2 linked regions of the Aliidongia dinghuensis genome follow. The protein of the gene in region 2 interacts with the protein of the main gene of each other region in a pairwise test. Links are inferred from orthologs where the notes say so. Each region holds a gene or a part of one and is shown on either strand. Other genes may lie near its edges. The genes, in order: gyrB and gyrA.

The links.
Region 1: the proteins of gyrA (region 2) and gyrB interact in binary tests that used the Escherichia coli proteins (3 or more experiments, as listed by UniProt). The link is inferred for Aliidongia dinghuensis from one-to-one orthologs.

Annotation. Positions count from the first base shown.
Region 1 is NZ_BMJQ01000015.1:87,319-93,371, forward strand. Bases 1,725-4,856 are described here. They hold gyrB (DNA topoisomerase (ATP-hydrolyzing) subunit B), read right to left. Parts: upstream 4,462-4,856; coding sequence 1,987-4,461; downstream 1,725-1,986. Other genes in these bases: recF (DNA replication/repair protein RecF), read right to left, coding at 4,600-4,856. In the rest of the region: IEY58_RS25190 (amidase), read right to left, coding at 1-1,045; IEY58_RS25195 (TetR/AcrR family transcriptional regulator), read left to right, coding at 1,159-1,722; more of recF, read right to left, coding at 4,857-5,874. UniProt on the Escherichia coli protein: DNA gyrase negatively supercoils closed circular double-stranded DNA in an ATP-dependent manner to maintain chromosomes in an underwound state.
Region 2 is NZ_BMJQ01000017.1:138,070-144,372, forward strand. Bases 1-3,382 are described here. They hold gyrA (DNA gyrase subunit A), read right to left. Parts: upstream 2,997-3,382; coding sequence 201-2,996; downstream 1-200. Other genes in these bases: coaD (pantetheine-phosphate adenylyltransferase), read right to left, coding at 1-156; IEY58_RS27380 (hybrid sensor histidine kinase/response regulator), read left to right, coding at 3,227-3,382. Outside these bases: more of IEY58_RS27380, read left to right, coding at 3,383-5,566; IEY58_RS27385 (hypothetical protein), read left to right, coding at 5,575-5,940; IEY58_RS27390 (MFS transporter), read right to left, coding at 5,930-6,303. UniProt on the Escherichia coli protein: A type II topoisomerase that negatively supercoils closed circular double-stranded (ds) DNA in an ATP-dependent manner to maintain chromosomes in an underwound state.

The sequences.
Region 1 (6,053 bases), on a different replicon or contig from region 2:
TGTCGGGCAGCGCGAGCATGGTCTTGGCCATCTTGTAGAGCTCGTCCTGGCTGCGTCCGGCGGTGGCTTCCGCGAACGCGGGCTTCATTTCCATCACGTGAAGTCTGTTGAACACGTCGAGGGCGAAGTCGCGTTCGAGCGCCGGGATGCGCACCGGCTCCACGAAACAGCCGACGCCCTTGAGCGCCTCGGCGGCCGCCTTCACCGTAGCAGCGACCTCGGGGTCCACCGGCCCGAAGCCGGGCTCGACCAGCCAGCCTACCCGGAGCTGACGATGGGGCGAGCGCCCGGCTCCGGCATCGAACTGGACGGTACTCGTGGCGAAGGCATCCAGGCCGTCAGGTCCGGCGAGTTGCGAGAACGCGAGCACCAGGTCGCGGACAGTGCGCGCCATCGGACCCACATGCCAGAAGCGACGCGGCACGCGCGGCCAGATGCCCGTCATCGGCACGCGACCATGCGTCGCCTTGAGGGAGACGATGCCGGTTTGCGCCGCCGGTCCGCGCACCGAGATGGCGAGATCGGTGCCAAGACCGATCGGCGACATGCCCGCGGCGATCGCCGCCGATTCACCGCCGCTCGAGCCGCCCGGCGTGCGCTCGAGATCCCAGGGGTTGTTCGACCTGCCGCTGAGCAGATTGTCGCTTTCGATCCAGTAGGAGAATTCGGGAAGGTTCGTCTTCGCGAGCAGGATACCGCCCGCCTTCCTCATGCGCGCCACGCTGGTCGCGTCGGTGTCGGGAACGCGCCCCTTGAAGATCGGCGAACCACGCTGGGTCAGCACCCCTGCGGTATCGATCGAATCCTTCACCGTGAAGGGGACGCCGTGCAGCGGGCCGAGCTCCTCGCCCGCCAGCACCGCTGCCTCCGCCGCCTTCGCGGCTTTGAGCACGCCGTCGGCGACTGTGACGATCGCGTTGATCTTGGGGTTCACCGCATCGATGCGATCGAGGTGCGCCTGCACGACCTCGACCGGCGAGACCTCCTGGGTGCGGATCAGTTCGGCCAGCTTGGTCGCGTCGAAAAAGATGATCTCTTTGCTCATGGCTGCATCTCCTACCTAGCACTTGGTAGGCCGGAGATGGGGCTTTTATTTCCTCGATCAAGCCCTACCTAACACATGGTAGACTGATGAGCGTTGACGGTTAAGGTATTGAGATGAGCATAAACTCCAAGGAAGCGATCCTGGCGGCCGCCAGACAGAGTGCGCAGGCGCACGGCTACGGCGGGCTGAATTTTCGCGATCTCGCCGAGGAGGTCGGTATCAAGGCCGCGAGCATCTACCATCATTTCCCGAGCAAGGCCGACCTCGGCGCAGCGGTGGCGCGGCGCTATTGGGAGGACACAATGGGCGATCTCGACGCCATGCTGATGGAAACATCCGATCCGGTCGGCTGTTTGCGCCGGTACCCGCAAATTTTTCGTAGGTCGCTTGAGAGCGGGAATCGGCTTTGCCTCTGCAGTTTCATGTCTGCCGAATACGACGACCTTCCGGACCCGGTGAAAAAGGAGGTCCAGGCCTTTGCTGATGTGAACGTGGCTTGGCTGAGCAAGGTGCTTTCCGCTGCCGGCGTGGTCGGTCCCGAGGAAAGCGAACAACGGGCTCGCGCCATTTTCTCTGCCGTCGCCGGCGCTCAGCTCATGGCGAGGAGTCGCGCGGACATCTCGCTGTTTGACGCGTTGATCGAAAGCTATCGCGTGGTGGGGCTTCTGTTGGCGTAGAAAGGGGGATCTTCCTAGCCGATGCGAGCATATAGGCCTGGGCACCCAAGCTCTTGCTCATGCTCCGCCGAGACCTTGGCGAACGAGTTGCCGACGTTCGTGACTGCCATGAATGTCCGCTCACAGGACGGGCTCGATAAGCGACGAACGACAACACAGGGCGCTCTGCCGCCCGGCCGATCTTCAGCTTTGACGGGCCGAGAGCGGACTGGCAGCTTTCGGGAATTGCGAAGAGTAAAGCCTGGCCCTCGTCACAAAAGAGGTTCAAACGTCCAGGTTCGACACGTTGAGCGCGTTCGACTGGATGAAGTCGCGCCGGGGCTCGACGATGTCGCCCATCAGCGTGGAGAACGCCTCCTCAGCCGAATCCTCGTGGCTGACCTTGACCTGCAGCAGCGCGCGTGCGTTCGGGTCGAGCGTCGTTTCCCAGAGCTGGTCCGGGTTCATTTCGCCCAAGCCTTTGTAGCGCTGGACCTCGACGCCCTTGCGGCCGAACTCGACGACCGTGTCGAGCAGCTTGGTCGGGCCCGGGATCCTGGTCTCCGTGTCGCGCGCCTGCAGTGTCGCGGGTGCCGCGAAGGTGCCCAGGAGATAAGGCCGCTGCTCGTCGAGCCGGCGGGCTTCCTGGCTCTTGGCCGAGATCGGGTCGATCACGAAGCGCTGCTGCAGCCCGCGCACGACGCGGCTGAAGCCGACGCCCTCGCCCTCGACGACCGCGGCTGCCCAGGGTTCCTCGCCCTCCTCGGCAAGCTGACCCAGACGGCGCGCGGTCTCGGCCGCGGCCTTGGCCGCCTGCTCCGGATCGGAGAACGCGCCAGGCGCGAACAGGCCGGCCATGGCCGCCTGCTCGACCAGGTCCTTGCTGCCGATCTTGCGCGCGAGCGGCTCGACCCAGCTGCGGCAGGCCCTGGCCCGGTCGACGAGATCGCGCAGGTCGTTGCCGCCGCGCTGCTGGCCGTCGGCCTGCACCAGCACCGCGCCGTTCAAGCCGGAGGTGATTGAATATTCGTCGAGCGCCGCGTCGTCCTTCAGATAGACCGCCTGCGACGAACCGCGCTTCGCCCGATAGAGCGGCGGCTGGGCGATGTAGAGATAGCCGCGGTCGACGACCTCGCGCATCTGGCGGAAGAAGAAGGTCAGGAGAAGCGTGCGGATGTGGCTGCCGTCCACATCGGCGTCCGTCATGATGATGATCTTGTGATAGCGCGTCTTTTCGGCATTGAAATCGTCAGGCCCGATACCGGTGCCGAGTGCCGTGATAAGCGTGCCGATCTCCTGGCTCGACAGCATCTTGTCGAAGCGCGCACGCTCGACATTCAGGATCTTGCCCCGGAGCGGCAGGATCGCCTGGAACTTGCGGTTGCGGCCCTGCTTTGCCGAGCCGCCGGCGCTGTCGCCCTCGACCAGGAAGATCTCGGACTGCGCCGGATCGCGCTCCTGGCAGTCGGCGAGCTTGCCCGGCAGGTTGGCGAAGTCGAGCGCGCCCTTGCGCCGGGTGAGCTCGCGCGCCTTCCGGGCCGCCTCGCGCGCGGCCGCCGCCTCGACCGCCTTGGCGATGACGCGCTTCGCGTCGGCCGGATGCTCCTCGAACCATTGCTGCAGCTTGTCGCCGACGATCGCCTCGACCACCGGGCGCACCTCGGACGAGACCAGCTTGTCCTTGGTCTGCGACGAGAATTTCGGGTCCGGCACCTTGACCGAAAGCACGCAGGTGAGCCCCTCGCGCGCATCGTCGCCGGTCAGCGCCACCTTCTCCTTCTTCGCGATGCCGCTTTCGAGCGCATAGGCGTTGATGGTGCGGGTCAAGGCACCGCGGAAGCCCGCGAGATGCGTGCCGCCGTCGCGCTGCGGGATGTTGTTGGTAAAGCACAGCATCGACTCGTGGTAGGAGTCGGTCCATTGCATCGCAACCTCGACCGTGATGCCGTCGCGCTCGCCCGCGACCACGATCGCCGGCGTATGCAGCGGCTGCTTCGCCTTGTCGAGATAGGCGACAAACGCCTCGAGCCCGCCCTCGTAGAACATGGTGACGGCCTTGGGCTCGGCCGTGCGCGCATCGGTCAGCACGAGCGTGACACCGGAATTGAGGAACGCGAGCTCGCGCAGGCGGTGCTCCAGGGTCGCGTAGTCGAACTCGGTCTTGGTGAAGGTCTCGGTCGACGGCAGGAACGTCACCTCCGTGCCGGTGCGCGGCTCGCCGGCGCGCTTGCTGTCGGCCGGCATCATCGGCGCCTGGCCCACGATCTCGAGCGGCGAGACCGCATCGCCGTGCTCGAAGCTCATGGCGTGCTCCTGCCCGCCGCGCCAGATGCGCAGGTCGAGCCGGCTCGACAGCGCGTTCACCACCGACACGCCGACGCCGTGCAGGCCGCCCGACACCTTGTAGGAATTCTGGTCGAACTTACCGCCGGCATGGAGCTGGGTCATGATGACCTCGGCGGCCGACACGCCCTCCTCCTTGTGCACGTCGGTCGGGATGCCGCGGCCGTTGTCGCGCACGGTCACCGAGCCCTCGGGATTGAGCGTCACCTCAACCGTGTCGCACCAGCCGGCGAGCGCCTCGTCGATCGCATTGTCAACAACCTCGTAGACCATGTGGTGCAGGCCCGAGCCGTCGTCGGTGTCGCCGATATACATGCCCGGCCGCTTGCGCACCGCGTCGAGGCCGCGCAGCACCTTGATCTGGTCTGCGCCGTACTGCTCGGCCGACGGGTCTTGATGGGGAACGGGCTCACTCATGGTCGCTATTCTCTTTGAGGCTCTTTGGACGCCACCGGCCGGGAGGGCATGGGACGTCGAAGGGATAGGCTGGAACGAAATTCGGGCGAGGCCGGGGCAAAGATGCCTGCGGAAGCCGGCGATCGACAAACTCAGCGATCAGGCATGAGGCGCATCATGCTGGATCATGCCGTCGGCGACGGTCAGGAAGTCGGCGCGGCCGCCGAGCTCGGCGAACAGCTCGCGGTCGGTGCCGGTCAGCCACGCCTGGCTGCCCAGCGCCTCGATCTCATCGAACAAGGCCCGCCGGCGCGTCCGGTCGAGATGGGCCGCAACCTCGTCGAGCAGCAGGACCGGCGCCGTGCCCTTGGCCCCGGTCTGCAACCGCGCATGGGCCAGCACGATCGCGATCAGCAGCGCCTTCTGCTCGCCGGTCGAGCATTCGGCCGCGATGGCGCCCTTGGCCGCGTGGCGCACCTTGAGGTCGGTGCGGTGCGGGCCGACCGCAGCCCCGCCGATCTCGGCATCGAGCCGGCGGTGGGCCGCGAGCTCCGCCTTGAGCCGATCCTCGACAGCGAGCGCCGGCATCTCGTCGAGCCAGCCCTCGATGCCGCCGTCGAGCCCGAGCCGCGGCGCCGGGAAGGCGCCCGGCTGACCGACGGTCGCCGGGCGCATCGTGGCAGGCCGGGCCGCGGCGGCATCGAGCCGTTCCGTGATCTCGCGGCGGGCGGCCGCGATGGCGACGCCCTCGCGTGCCAGCGTCTCCTCCAGCACGGCGAGCCATTGCGGATCGGCCCCGCCGGCGCGCAACAGCTTCGCCCGTTCGCGCAGCGCCCGCTCATAGGCGGCGAGGCGCTCGGCATGGTCCGGGTGATAGCCGAACACCAGCCGGTCGAGGAAGCGGCGGCGCGGCGACGCCCCTTCCTGGAACAGCCGGTCCATCTGCGGCGTCAGCCAGACGAGATTGAGATAACCCGCGAGCCCGGCCTGCCCCTTGAGCGCCTGGCCGTCGACCCGGACGAGGCGCCGGTCGCCCGACTCGCTCGAGCCGTCGCGCCCGGTACCAATCGCGACCAGCCCGTCCGGCGTCGCGAGCCGGGCCGCGACCGCCCAGGGATGCGCGCCACCTGGATCCTCGCCGTCCGGTTCGCCCCCGGTGAGTTCCGGCCGCCGGTCGATCTCGGCCAGACGCGCCCGGCGCAGCCCGCGCCCCGGCGCCAGGAACGAGACTGCTTCGAGCAGATTGGTCTTGCCGGCGCCGTTCGGGCCGGTCAGCACGACCGCCCGCGCATCGACCTCGAGCCGGGCCGACGCGTATGAGCGGAAATCGGTGAGGTCGAGCCTGAGCACAGCCACCGGCGCGCCGTTCGCAGGACACGCGGCGGGAGCGGCCTCGACCGGAGTCGAGGGCAATCCGGCGATACCGTCGGGCATCAAGGCATTGTCCAATCGAGGGGCGGGGTCACTGGACGACGGCGGGTGCACGGATACAGGCGGGCAGTCTCGGATCAATGCAAACTCTGATCAAGGCTTGGGGGAACCCCGCAGGAATCCGTCTTGCTCCGCCCGGTCATCGGCACGGACTCGAATCACGCGAGATTACACTGCCCGCC
Region 2 (6,303 bases):
TTCGTCGGTCTTGAACAGCGGACCTTTGCCGTCGTTCTTGGCGACGCCCACGATCAGGCGATCGACCAGGGCAGCCGCCCGGACGATGACGTCCAGGTGGCCGTTGGTGACCGGATCGAACGTGCCGGGATAGACGCCGATACGCGGCTGGCTCATCCGGGATTCCCTTCCTGCTGCTGGTCCGCGTATTCCGGGTCCGCTCAGGCGGTCGGCGCGTCGCCCTCGGGCGCTTCCGGCGCCGCGGCCTCTTCGCCTTCCGCCCCTTCCTCCGTCTCGCTGTCCTCGCCGGTGTCCTTCATGCAGGCGACCGACACGGCGCGCTCGTTCTCGCCCAAGCGGAAGATCACGACACCCTGCGTGCCGCGCGCCGCGATCCGGATGTCGTGAACCGGGCAGCGGATGACCTGCCCTTCGTTCGACACGAGCACGATCTCGTCGTTCTGCTCGACCGGGAACACGGCCAGCACCTCGTCGCCACGCCGCGCTACGTCCATGTTGTCGATGCCCTGGCCGCCGCGGTTGGTGATGCGGAAGCGATAGGCAGAAGTGCGGACGCCGAAGCCCTTGGACGAGACAGTGAGCAGGAACTGCTCCTTGGCCGCGAGCTCGGCGAAGCGCGCCTCGGAAATCTCCGCGGCTTCGGCCACGTCGCCCTCTTCGCCCTCGCCCTCCGGCGCGTCCGCCTCGGCCTCGCCCGCCGCGGCACGGCGCCGCTTGTTGGCGAGGCTCAGGTACGCATCGCGTTCGGCGGTCTCGACCTCGACATGGCCGATGATCGACATCGAGATGACCGCGTCGTCGCCCAGGAGCTTGATGCCGCGCACGCCGACGGAATTGCGGCCGGCGAACACTCGGACGTCATCGGCCTGGAAACGGATGCACTTGCCGCGCCGGGTCGCCAGCAGCACATCGTCATCATGGGTGCAGACGGCAACGCCGATCAGCTTGTCGTCGGCGTCCTCGCCCTCGAACTTCATGGCGATCTTGCCGTTCGACATGACGTTCGCAAAGTCGGCGAGCGAATTGCGCCGGACATTGCCCTTGGCCGTCGCGAACATGACGGTCAGGTCACCCCAGGTCGATTCGTCTTCGGGCAGCGGCAGAATGGCCGAGATCGTCTCGCCCTGCTGGATGTTCGGCAGCAGGTTGACGATCGCCCGGCCGCGCGACTGCGGCGTGCCGACCGGCAGGCGCCAGACCTTGAGCTTGTAGAACATGCCGGACGAGGTGAAGAACAGCACCGGCGTGTGGGTCGAGGCGACGAACAGCTGGCTGACCGAATCCTCGTCGCGGATCGCCATGCCGGCGCGGCCGCGGCCGCCGCGGCGCTGGGCGCGATAGGTCGTGGCCGGCACGCGCTTGATGGCGCCGTTCATGCTGACCGTGACGACCATGTCCTCGCGCTCGATCAGGTCTTCGACGTCGGTCTCGTGCTCGACATCCTCGATCGTCGAACGGCGCGGCGTCGTGAACTGGTCGCGCACCTCCTTGAGCTCGGTGCGCATGATCTCGTACTTGCGCTCCTTGGAGCGCAGGATGCCCAGAAGCTCGGTGATCTTGCCGGCGATCTCGCTCAATTCAGCCGCGATCTTGTCGCGCTCGAGCCCGGTCAGCCGCTGCAGGCGCAGGTCCAGGATCGCCTTGGCCTGCGGCTCCGACAGCATGTAGGTCATGTCGGCGCCGACCGCGCGGCCCGGCTCGTTGATGAGCTCGATGAGCGGCGCCACGTCGGCGGCAGGCCAGGCGCGCGAGGTCAGCTGCTCCAGCGCCTCGGCCGGGTCGCGCGCATAGCGGATGAGCCGGATGACCTCGTCGATGTTGGCGACGGCCACGGCCAAGCCCACCAAGACATGGGCCCGCTCGCGCGCCTTACCGAGCTCGAAGATCGTGCGGCGGGTGATGACCTCTTCGCGGAACTCGACGAACAGCCGGATGACGTCCTTCAAGGTCATCAGTTCCGGCCGGCCGCGGTTCAGCGCCAGCGCGTTGACGCCGAAGCTCGTCTGCAGCGGCGTATGCCGGAACAGCTGGTTCATCACCACATCGGGCGAGGCGTCGCGCTTGATCTCGATCACCATGCGCACGCCGTCGCGGTCCGATTCGTCGCGCAGATCCGCGATGCCCTCGACCAGCTTCTCGCGCACGACCTCGCCGATCCGCTCCATCAGGCGCGACTTGTTCACCTGATAGGGGATCTCAGTGACGATGATCGCCTCGCGATCCTTGCGGATCTCCTCGACATGGTGCCGGCAGCGCATCACGACCGAGCCGCGCCCGGTCTGCGCGGCGGCGCGCACGCCGCTGCGGCCCATGATGAGCCCGCCGGTCGGGAAATCCGGCCCCGGCACGATCTGCAGCAGCTCGTCGATCGTGACGTCGGGGTTTTCGATATAGGCGAAACAGGCGTCGATCACCTCGCCCAGGTTATGGGGCGGGATGTTCGTCGCCATGCCGACGGCGATGCCGCCCGCACCATTGACCAGGATGTTCGGGAAGCGCGCCGGCAGCACCATAGGCTCGACGGTGCGGTCGTCGTAGTTCGGCTGGAAATCGACCGTGTTCTTGTCGATGTCGGTCAGCAGATATTCCGAGACGCGGGCGAGCCGCGACTCGGTGTACCGCATGGCTGCCGGCCGGTCGCCGTCCATGGAGCCGAAGTTGCCCTGGCCCTGGATCAGCGGCAGGCGCATGGAGAAATCCTGCGCCATACGGGCCAAGGCCTCGTAGATCGCCGAATCGCCGTGCGGGTGATATTTACCCATGACGTCGCCGACGGCGCGCGCGCACTTGCGGAACGCCCGGTTCCACTCGTTGCCGGTCTCCTTCATCGCGTAAAGGATGCGGCGATGGACCGGCTTCAGCCCGTCACGGACGTCGGGCAGCGCGCGCGACACGATCACGCTCATGGCGTAATCGAGATACGAGCGCTTCATCTCGTCTTCGATGGTGACGGGGGTGATGTCGAAGGGCGTGGGTGTGGGCGGTGTCGTGACCAAGGTCGGGGCAATCGTACTCGAGATGGGGCGCTTGCAGCCGGCCGACGACGCCCTTCGTCAGGAGGGCGGTCGGCAGCGGCGGACGGCAAAGCCGGGGGCGGACCCTAGCAAAGTTTCCCCGCCGCAACAATCCGGGGGTATAGAGAGGTTCCGTTCTCGTTGCACCGCACCTTTCAACGCCCCCTGATGGCCGCATCGAACGGCTTTGCGCTGAAGGAAAATCCGACACGATGAGCGCGCTCGCCAATTTTTTCGACAACTCGGCATTGCTGGCTCGCAGTACCTGCTTGTTCGGGCGCCCGGATCTTCTGTGGCTGAATGCGATCTCCGACACGGCGATCGGGCTTGCCTATTATTCGATCCCGATCGCGCTCATCGTTTTCCTCGCGCGGCGGCGCAGCGTCGAATTCACCGGCCTGATCGCGCTATTCGCCACTTTCATCATCGCCGGCGGCACGACCCATTTCTTCAGCGTCTGGACGCTCTGGAACGCCGACTATGCGGCCGAGGGTCTCGCCAAGGCCGCGACCGCGATCGTCTCTGTGCTGATGGCCATCCTCATCTGGCCGACCATGCGGCGCGCGCTGGCGCTGCCCTCGCCGCGCGCGCTCGAGCGGGTCAACGACGACCTGTCGCGGCAGATCCGCGAGCGCAACGCCGCGGTCGAGAGCCTGCGCGAATCCGAGGATCGCTACCGTACGCTCTACAACCGCTCGCCGGCGCCGATGCACTCGCTCGATGTCAGCGGCCGCGTCGTCGGCGTCAGCGACTATTGGCTGGCGATGCTGGGCTACCGGCGCAACGAGGTCATCGGCCGGCACTTGAGCGAATTCATGGCGCCCGAATCGGCGGCGCGGTTCCGGCAAGGCCGTTGGGATGCGTTCCTCGCGGCCGGCGAAGTGCGCGACGAGCCCTATGAATTCGTGCGCCGGGACGGCCGGACCGTCGACGTGCTGCTCTCATCGCGGCTCGAGCGCGATGCGACCGGCGCCTTCGGCCAATCCTTCTCGCTCATGGTCGACGTGACCGACCGCAACCGGACCGAAGCCGCCCTGAAGCGTGAGCGAGAATTTTCCGAGCTCCTGGTGCGCAGCTCGCCGCAAGGCGTGTTTGCATTCGACCGGGAACTGAAACTGACGCTGTGGAATTCGGCGCTCGAGCGGATGACCGGGGTCACGGCCGACGAGACCCTGGGGCACCAGCCGGAAATGTTCGGTACCGGCTACGGCGGCAGCGGCGTGGTCGGCGCTATGGAATCGGCGATCAACGGCGAGGCCGTCACCCTCTCGGACGAGCCGTTCGTCTTCGCCAAGGCCGGCCGGCGCGGCTTTTTCGAGGCGACGATCGCGCCGGTCTACGGCGAGGCGGGCACGATCCTGGGCGGCGTCGGCTTCCTGCACGAGACGACGGAGCAGCGCGGGCTCGAGGAGGCCCTGCGCCAGGCCCAGAAGATGGAGGCCGTGGGCCAGCTGACCGGCGGCATCGCCCACGACTTCAACAATGTGCTGACCATCGTGGCCGGCAATCTCGAGCTTCTGGAAATGCGGCTCAACGACCGGCCGGACGTCAAGCGGCTGGCCTCGGCCGCCTCGATGGCGACCAGCCGGGCCGAGCGGTTGACGCAGCAACTGCTCGCCTTCTCGCGCAAGCAGCAGCTGCAGCCCGAGCCGCTCGACCTCAATGCCGTCGTGATCGGCATCCGCGACCTGCTGCGCAAAACGGTCGGCGAGCGGATCGAGATCGACTTCCGGCCCGGGACCGCCCTCTGGCAATGCCTGGTCGACCGCAACCAGGTCGAAAGCATGCTGCTCAACCTGATCCTGAACGCGCGCGACGCCATGCCGGACGGCGGCCGGATCGTGATCGAGACCGCGAACGCCCAGCCGAAGCCGAGCCAGGTGCTGGGCCTGCCGGCCGACCTCGACTCCTGCGTGCTGCTGACCGTCACCGACAGCGGCACCGGCATGCCGCAGGAGGTGCTGGACCGCGTGTTCGAACCGTTCTTCACGACCAAGCCGCAGGGCCGCGGCACGGGCCTCGGCCTCAGCATGATCTATGGCTTCGTGCGCCAGTCGGGCGGCCATATTCTGATCGAGAGCACGGAGGGCGCCGGCACGCGCGTGCTCATCTATCTGCCGCGCGCCATGGTCAAGATCATCCCCGGCGCTGCCGCCGCTCATCGCCAGGTGAGCCCCGGCCGCGGCGAGACCGTGCTGGTGGTCGAGGACGACGAGGCGGTGCGGCAATATGCCTGCGGCGTGCTCGACGATCTGGGATACCGGGTGATCGAGGCCGAGACCGGCGACGCCGGGCTCGTCGCGGCCGAGGCCAATCCGGAGATCGACATCGTGCTGACCGACATCGTCATGCCTGGCCTGCTCGACGGCGTCTCGATGGCGCGCGAGATCCAGAAGCGCCGCCCGCGGCTCAAGATCCTGTTCACCTCCGGCTATTCCGAGACCCAGCCGCAGGAAGGCGGCCTCGTCAGCTCGGCGAATTTCCTGAAGAAGCCATATCGGCCGGCCGATCTCGCCGAGAAGCTGCGCTCGCTGCTGCTGCTCACGACCTGACGGGTGCCATGGCGGACAAGTTCGACCGCGATCGGCTGGTGAAGCTACTCGGCATGCTGGGCTCCGCGCACGATGGCGAGGTCCTGAACGCGGCACGCCGCATCGACGCCATGGTGCGCGCGGGCGGGCGCGGTTGGAACGAATTGCTCGGACCGGCCGAGACCATGCCGGGCCCGAAGCGCGTGCCAGACCGGGCGGACTTGCGCAAGCTCGACGAGCTTCTGGCCGCGAGCCGGGTCTCCGACATCCTGAAGCTCAGGCTCGCCGCCATGCGCGAAGCGCTCAAGGCCGGCCGGCTCACCGATCAGGACCGCCACCTGCTCCGCATGCTGCATCGCAAGGCGGTGATCGAGGGCGCCGTCGTTACGACCTAAGCGCTCGCCACCAGACGAGCCCAGCGATGAACGAAGCGGCTGCCGCCGTCGCCAGCGCGGCATGGAGGCCGGTCTCGAACGACGGAAAGGCCGCAACCAGCGAGCCGAAGATCGCGACGCCGATGGCCGCCCCCGCCTGTCGTCCGGCATTGAGCACGGCACCGGCGACGCCGGTCCGGCGGTGTTCGACCGCACCCAGGGCCGGCGCCGTGGCGGCCGGCGAGATCACGCCCGCCGCCAGCCCGATCAGCAGCAGCGGAGGGATCGCCCATAGGTAAGGCGAAGCCGGCCCGAACGACCAGAACGCGAGCGCGCCGATACCATAAGCGCCGAAGGCGGCACAGACGGCCCAGCGTACGCCGA